One region of the Streptomyces sp. TAA040 genome, then DNA from elsewhere that is predicted to be linked to it. Evidence: predicted binding sites of a transcription regulator. Region 1 holds the regulator's gene; the other holds the start of a gene.

What was found. Region 1 encodes HrcA, which represses chaperone genes, less so after heat shock. Its sites were predicted from a motif close to TTNGCACTCNGNNNNNCNGAGTGCNAA; they were not measured.
Region 2: groL (chaperonin GroEL) is a predicted target of HrcA. The motif match lies at 1,906-1,932, and genes of this name have one in related genera.

The regions. Positions count from the first base shown of each region.
Region 1 is NZ_AUKR01000005.1:58,379-62,514, reverse strand. It holds gene H300_RS0104235 (DUF3097 domain-containing protein) at 1-487, opposite strand, end outside; gene H300_RS0104230 (MBL fold metallo-hydrolase) at 523-1,227, opposite strand; gene hrcA (heat-inducible transcriptional repressor HrcA) at 1,497-2,513, shown strand; gene dnaJ (molecular chaperone DnaJ) at 2,514-3,641, shown strand; gene H300_RS0104215 (nitronate monooxygenase) at 3,763-4,136, shown strand, end outside.
Region 2 is NZ_AUKR01000014.1:124,544-128,679, forward strand. It holds gene groL (chaperonin GroEL) at 156-1,784, opposite strand; gene H300_RS0114505 (cold-shock protein) at 2,125-2,328, opposite strand; gene H300_RS0114510 (MoaD/ThiS family protein) at 2,744-3,019, opposite strand; gene thrC (threonine synthase) at 3,179-4,136, opposite strand, start outside.

The sequences.
Region 1 (4,136 bases):
TCGGGCCGAAGTCCTCGACGATCCGCGGCAGGTCGTCGATGCCGGCCAGGTACTCCACCACCACGCCCTCGATGCGCAGGTCGTCGCCCCAGACGCGTTCCACCAGTTCCGCGTCGTGCCGGCCCTCGACGAAGATCCGGCCCGCCCTGGCCACCCGTGCCCGTGCCCCCGGCACCGCGAGGGAACCGGAGGCCGTCCGCCTCGGAGCGGCCCGCGCCGCCGTCCCCGTGCCGGGGCGGACCAGCGTGACGGGACGGCCCTCCAGCAGGAAGCCGCGCGGTGCCATCGGGAAGACCCGGTGCTTGCCGAAGCGGTCCTCCAGAGTGACGGTGAGGCCCTCCGCCGTCTTCTCGCAGCGGATCACCGCACCGCAGAAGCCGGTGCCGGGCTCCTCAACCACCAGCCCCGGGTCGGCCGGCACCTCGGGCACCGGCGCGGGCCGCTTCCACGGCGGAGTGAGGTCGGGTCCGTAGCTCCTGCTGCGCATGGCACCATTCTGCCCCCGCGGACGCGGGTGTGCGGTCATCCGCCCCCGAATCGGCGCGCCAGCTCGTCGCGTTGGGCCGCGACGAAGGCCGCGTCGACCACGGCCCCGTGCCCCGGGACGTAGTCCGCGGCCGGCCCGCCGAGGGCCAGCAGCCGGTCGAGCGCGGCGGGCCAGCAGGCCGGAACGGCGTCCGGTCCGGCCTGCGGTGCGCCGGACTCCTCCACGAGGTCGCCGCAGAAGACCACCGCGGGCGGCCCGGGGACCAGCACGGCCAGGTCGTGACCGGTGTGCCCCGGGCCGACGTCGGTCAGCAGTACGTCCCGCCCGCCCAGCCGGAGCGGCAGTTTGCCGGAGACCTCGTGCTCCGGCGCGACCACCGCGCCGGAGGCCTCGGCCGCGGCGACGGGGTCGGCACCGTGCCGGACCGCGTCGGCGCGCAGCGCCTCGCCGCCCCCGGCGAGCAGCGCGGCCGTGCCCGGCGCGCCGTACACCCGCGCGCCGGGGAGGGCGGCGGTGCCGAGCACATGGTCGAAGTGCGGATGTGTCAGGGCGACGTGGATGACCGGACGGCCGCCCAGCCGGTGCACCTCGTCCCGGATCAGCGCGCCGTCCCGCAGCCCGGAGCCGGTGTCGACGACCAGCACGGCCTCCGAGCCCGCGACCACGCCGACCGTCGCGTCCCAGCCCGGCAGACGGCAGCGGAGCACACCGGGGGCGAGCTCCTCCCAGCGGGGTGTCATACGTCTCCCTCCGCGCGGGCGCCGGTCTGCTCCGGAAGTCCCGCCTTCGCCACCGTACGGCTTCCGCGCTCCCGTCCGGGCGCGGGATGCGGAGGGGGACGGGTCCCCGGCGGGGCGCGTCGCACGGTACGGTCGGGGCCGCCGCCCTTGCTCAGGCCGCGGTACCCGGCCGTACACTTGCTCAGGGGAAGCTGGCACTCGCAGCCTCGGAGTGCCAAACGAGACCCACGGGTCACGACAGGCCCATCAGCGGACGGGAGGTGCGCCGAATGCTCAGTGAACGCAGGCTTGAGGTGCTGCGTGCCATCGTCCAGGACTATGTGGGTACCGAGGAGCCGGTCGGTTCCAAGGCACTCACCGAGCGGCACCAGCTCCAGGTTTCCCCGGCGACGGTGCGCAACGACATGGCCGCGCTGGAGGAGGAGGGCTTCATCGCCCAGCCGCACACCAGCGCCGGCCGGATCCCCACGGACAAGGGCTACCGCCTCTTCGTGGACCGGCTCGCCGGTGTCAAGCCGCTGTCCTCCCCGGAGCGCCGCGCCATCCAGAACTTCATGGACGGCGCCGTCGACCTGGACGACGTGGTGGGCCGCACGGTGCGGCTGCTGGCGCAGCTCACCCGGCAGGTCGCCGTGGTGCAGTACCCCTCGCTGACCCGCTCCACCGTCCGGCACGTGGAGCTGCTGGCGCTCGCCCCGGCGCGGCTGATGCTGGTCCTGATCACCGACACCGGGCGGGTGGAGCAGCGGCTGATCGACTGCCCCGAGCCGATCGGCGAACCCTCGGTGGCGGATCTGCGGGCCCGGCTGAACAGCCGGGTCGTCGGGCAGCGGTTCACCGAGGTCGCGCGCCTGGTGCAGGACCTGCCGGATTCCTTCGACACGGAGGACCGCAGTACGGTCTCGGCCGTGCTCTCCACCCTGCTGGACACCCTGGTCGAGGAGACCGAGGAGCGTCTGATGATCGGTGGCACCGCCAACCTGACGCGTTTCGGCCCGGACTTCCCGCTGACCATCCGCCCGGTGCTGGAAGCGCTGGAGGAGCAGGTGGTCCTGCTGAAGCTGCTGGGCGAGGCGACGGACTCGGGAATGTCGGTCCGTATCGGTCACGAGAACGCCCATGAAGGACTGAATTCCACTTCGGTGGTGTCCGTCGGCTACGGTTCCGGCGGCGAGGCAGTGGCCAAACTCGGCGTGGTCGGACCGACCCGCATGGATTACCCCGGAACGATGGGAGCGGTACGCGCAGTGGCACGTTACGTCGGACAGATTCTCGCGGAGTCATAAATGGCGACGGACTACTACGCGATCCTGGGTGTGCAGCGGGATGCCTCGCAGGAAGAGATCAAGAAGGCCTTCCGCAGGCTCGCCCGGGAGCTGCACCCGGACGTGAACCCGGATCCGAAGACCCAGGAGCGGTTCAAGGAGATCAACACCGCCTACGAGGTCCTCTCCGATCCGCAGAAGAAGCAGATGTACGACCTGGGCGGCGACCCGGGCGGCGCTGGCGGCGGTGGTTTCGGCGGTGGCGGCGGCTTCGGCAACTTCTCCGACATCATGGACGCCTTCTTCGGCAACGCGGCGCAGCGCGGACCGCGCTCCCGCACCCGCCGGGGCCAGGACGCCATGATCCGGCTGGACATCGACCTCGAAGAGGCGGCCTTCGGCACCACGAAGGAGATCCAGGTCGACACCGCCACCGTCTGCACCACGTGCAGCGGCGAGGGGGCGGCGCCGGGCACCTCGGCGCAGACCTGCGACATGTGCCGCGGGCGTGGCGAGGTCTCGCAGGTGACCCGTTCCTTCCTCGGGCAGGTCATGACCTCCAGGCCGTGTCCGCAGTGCCAGGGCTTCGGCACCGTGGTCCCGACGCCGTGCCCGGAGTGCGCGGGCGACGGCCGGGTGCGCTCCCGGCGCAGCCTGACGGTGAAGATCCCGGCCGGTGTCGACAACGGCACCCGGATCGCGCTCGCGGGCGAGGGCGAGGTCGGTCCGGGCGGCGGTCCCGCCGGCGACCTCTACGTCGAGATCCACGAGAACGCCCACCCCGTCTTCCAGCGGCGAGGCGACGACCTCCACTGCACCGTCACCATCCCGATGACGGCGGCAGCGCTGGGCACCCAGTGCCCGCTGGAGACGCTGGACGGGATGGAGGAGGTCGACATCCGGCCCGGCACCCAGTCCGGGCAGTCGGTCCCGCTGCACGGACGCGGCGTCACCCACCTGCGCGGCGGCGGGCGGGGCGACCTGATCGTCCACGTCGAGGTGCAGACCCCCTCGAAGCTGGAGCCCGAGGAGGAGGAGCTGCTGCGCCGGCTTGCCCAGCTGCGCGGTGAGGAGCGGCCGGTCGGCCAGTTCCAGCCCGGTCAGCAGGGGCTCTTCTCCCGGTTGAAGGACGCCTTCAACGGACGCTGACCCGGCATGCGGTGGCGTCCCGTCGGCCCCCGGGCCCGGTGGGAGGCCACCGCGCCCCGGCGCCGTACGAGGCGCCGGTGCCGCCCGCGGTGGGGATCGCGGTGCGTGAAAGGATGGCCCCATGTCCTCCGTGCTGACGACACTCTCCGCTCTGTCCGCGCACCCCATCGTGCAGGCCCCGATGGCCGGCGGGGCGTCCTGCCCGGAGCTTGCCGCGGCTGTCTGCCGGGCCGGTGGCCTCGGTTTCCTGGCTGCGGGCTACAAGACGCCGGAGGCGGTGTACGAGGAGACCAGGGCGCTGCGAAGGCTGACGGACCGCCCGTTCGGGGTGAACCTGTTCATGCCGCAGTCCTCCCAGGGCCCGGGCAGCGACACCACCGTCGCCGTCGAGGTGTACCGGGAGCAGCTCGCCGGCGAGTCGTCCTGGTACGACACCGAGCTGGGAGACCCGGACCAGGGGAACGACGACGCCTACGAGGGCAAGGTCGCCATCCT
Region 2 (4,136 bases), on a different contig from region 1:
CGCGGCGGAGAGGGAGCAGGACACCGGACATGCCGGAGGGCGGCATCCGGAACCCGGATACCGCCCCCCGCCGTACGGTTCGCCCGCGCACGGCGCGCCCGCTCTCACGGGGCGCGCCCGGCGCGGGAGCGCCGGACCGCCGATCCCCGAGGGGATCAGAAGTCCATGCCACCGCCCATGCCGCCGGTCGGGTCCGGAGCGCCGGCTCCGCCCTTCTCCGGCTTGTCCGCGATGACTGCCTCGGTGGTGAGGAAGAGCGCGGCGATGGACGCCGCGTTCTGCAGCGCGGAACGGGTGACCTTGGCGGGGTCGATGATGCCCTCGGCGATCATGTCGACGTACTCGCCGGTCGCAGCGTTCAGGCCGTGGCCCACAGTGAGGTTGCGGACCTTCTCGACCACGACGCCGCCCTCCAGACCACCGTTGACGGCGATCTGCTTGAGCGGGGCCTCCAGGGCGAGCTTGACGGCCTGCGCACCGGTGGCCTCGTCGCCCTCCAGCTCCAGCTTCTCGAAGACGCTGGAGGCCTGGAGCAGGGCGACGCCACCGCCGGCGACGATGCCCTCCTCGACGGCGGCCTTGGCGTTGCGCACCGCGTCCTCGATGCGGTGCTTGCGCTCCTTGAGCTCCACCTCGGTCGCGGCGCCGGCCTTGATGACGGCCACGCCGCCGGCCAGCTTCGCGAGACGCTCCTGGAGCTTCTCACGGTCGTAGTCCGAGTCGGAGTTGTCGATCTCGGCACGGATCTGGTTGACCCGGCCCTGGACCTGGTCGCTGTCGCCGGCACCGTCGACGATGGTGGTCTCGTCCTTGGTGATGACGACCTTGCGGGCGCGGCCCAGCAGCTCCAGGCCGGCGTTCTCCAGCTTGAGGCCGACCTCCTCGGAGATGACCTGGCCACCGGTGAGGATGGCGATGTCGCCGAGCATGGCCTTGCGGCGGTCGCCGAAGCCCGGCGCCTTGACGGCCACGGACTTGAAGGTGCCGCGGATCTTGTTGACGACGAGCGTGGACAGCGCCTCGCCCTCGACGTCCTCAGCGATGATCAGCAGCGGCTTGCCGGACTGCATGACCTTCTCCAGCAGCGGAAGGAGGTCCTTCACGTTGCTGATCTTGCTGTTGACGATCAGGATGTACGGGTCGTCGAGCGACGACTCCATGCGCTCCATGTCGGTGGCGAAGTACGCCGAGATGTAGCCCTTGTCGAAGCGCATGCCCTCGGTGAGCTCAAGCTCCAGACCGAAGGTCTGCGACTCCTCGACGGTGATGACGCCTTCCTTGCCGACCTTGTCCATCGCCTCGGCGATGAGCTCGCCGATCTGGGTGTCGGCGGCGGAGATGGAGGCCGTGGAGGCGATCTGCTCCTTGGTCTCGACGTCCTTGGCCTGCTCCAGCAGAGCAGCCGAGACGGCCTCGGTGGCCCGCTCGATGCCCCGCTTGAGCGCCATCGGGTTGGCACCGGCGGCCACGTTGCGGAGGCCCTCGCGGACCAGCGCCTGCGCCAGGACGGTGGCGGTCGTCGTGCCGTCGCCGGCGACGTCGTCCGTCTTCTTGGCGACCTCCTTGACCAGCTCGGCGCCGATCTTCTCGTAGGGGTCCTCGAGCTCGATCTCCTTGGCGATGGACACACCATCGTTGGTGATCGTGGGGGCGCCCCACTTCTTCTCGAGGACGACGTTCCGGCCCTTGGGGCCGAGTGTGACCTTGACGGCGTCGGCGAGCTGGTTCATCCCGCGCTCGAGGCCGCGCCGTGCCTCCTCGTCGAACGCGATGATTTTGGCCATGTGAAGTGGTCCTCCCAGACGGGGTGGATTGCTCCGGACCGCTGGCGCCCGCGACGGACGGCCTGCCCGCCCGGAGGTTCCTTCCCCCCGGGCTTGCGGACCTCACCGAACCGGTCCTTCGTTGTCACTCTAACCCGCAGAGTGCTAACGCCAATGATTAGCACTCGCCCCCCGAGAGTGCAAGCGGCCGAGGCGATTCCGCAAGCGACCCGCGGCCGCGCCGCGCGGAGCGGCCGCCCCGCGCGGCGGACCCTCGAAGCCGGCCGGACACGCCGAAGGGTCCGCATCCCCGTCTGCGGGGGATGCGGACCCTTCGGTGACGATGTGGTGTGGTCGTCGCTCAGGCAGCCACCCGGACCATGTCCGCCTGCGGCCCCTTCTGACCCTGCGAGATCTCGAACTCGACTCGCTGCCCTTCCTCAAGGGTGCGGTACCCGTCCATCTGGATCGCGCTGTAGTGGACGAACACGTCCGCACCACCGTCGACCGCGATGAAGCCGTACCCCTTCTCCGCGTTGAACCACTTGACGGTGCCCTGAGCCATCCCAAACTCCCCTATTGCTGGCCCTGCGCGAGGCCGCACTCCGCAGACCTCGGGTCAGAACTCACCCCCGACAGGCGTCGTGGGGTGTGCGCCGGAACGCGTCGACCGCCGCTGAATGTATCTGCACGGACGCCCTCTGCAACAGGTCAATCCGACGAGAATTCCGGGCGGCGGCACGCGGATGTTTCGCCCCGAACCTGAAGGAAACCGGGCAAGGCGGGCCGGGCACAACGGATCAACCCGACAAATGGGTCAGCATTTTCGGGCACAACTTGTCGCGTTCTCACCTGCGCGCGGCAGGGATGCTCAGGGGGGCGAGGTCCATTCTATCGCCTCTCGGAGCACGGAATTGCCCCCTCCGCTTGTCCTGCGGAGGGGGCAATCCAGGAGGAAAGGTTCGTACCGGTCCGCGGGTTCAGCCGCCGGCGACCGCGGGGATGATCGAGACACCCGCGCCGTCCGGGGTGGGCGTCTGGAGACCCTCGGCGAACCGCACGTCGTCGTCGTTCACGTAGACGTTCACGAAACGGCGCAGCTTGCCGGTGTCGTCCAGGACCCGCGGGCCGATCCCCTGGTAATTCTCCTCCAGGTCGGTCAGCACCTCGGAGAGGGTCGCGCCGTCGGCGGACACCTCGGACTTGCCGCCGGTGTAGGTGCGCAGAATGGTCGGGATGCGGACGGTAACGCTCATCGGGTTCACCTTCTGTGACGTGCCGTGGGTGAGAAGGGGTGACGAAGGAGTCGGTGGGGCGCGGTGGCGCGCCGCCGGGGTGTCGGGAGGGACGGGACCGGGTCGGCCGGACAGGTCAGGGCCGTGCCCCTCCCGGACCGGCCTCCCCGGCCGGGCGGGTCAGCCCAGGCCGGCGGCCCGGAAGGCGTCCAGGCTGGGCCGGATGACCGCAGAGGGGCCGGAGGTGGGCGCCACCGCGTCCAGCGTCTTCAGGCCGTCCCCGGTGTTCAGCACCACCGTGGTCAGCGACGGGTCCAGCAGGCCCTTCTCGATCAGCTTCGCCGTGACACCGACGGTCACCCCGCCGGCCGTCTCCGCGAAGATGCCCTCGGTCCGGGCCAGCAGCTTGATCGCATCGACCACCTGGGCGTCGTCGACGTCCTCCACCGCACCGCCCGTGCGCCGGGCGATGTCGAGGACGTACGGGCCGTCGGCCGGGTTGCCGATCGCCAGCGACTTGGCGATGGTGTCCGGCCGCACCGGACGCACCACGTCGTGGCCGTCCCGGAAGGCCTGCGAGACGGGGGAGCAGCCCTCGGCCTGGGCGCCGAAGACCTTGTACGGGCGGTCCTCGACCAGTCCGAGCGCGATCAGCTCGCGCAGCCCCTTGTCGATCTTGGTCAGCTGCGAGCCGGACGCGATCGGGATCACGAGCTGGTCCGGGAGCCGCCAGCCGAGCTGCTCGCAGATCTCGTACGCCAGGGTCTTCGACCCCTCCGCGTAGTAGGGACGCAGGTTGACGTTGACGAAACCCCAGTCCTCTCCGATCGGGTCGCCGATCAGCTCGCTGCAGAACCGGTTCACGTCGTCGTAGTTGCCCTCGATCCCGACCAGTTCACCACCGTAGACCGCGGCCATCACGACCTTGCCCTGTTCCAGGTCGTGCGGGATGAACACACAGGAGCGCAACCCCGCACGGGACGCCGCCGCGCCGACCGCTCCCGCCAGGTTGCCCGTCGAGGAGCAGGAGAGCGTGGTGAAACCGAAGGCGCGCGCGGCCTCGACCGCGATCGCCACCACCCGGTCCTTGAAGGAGTGCGTCGGGTTCCCGGAGTCGTCCTTGACGTGCAGCGAACCG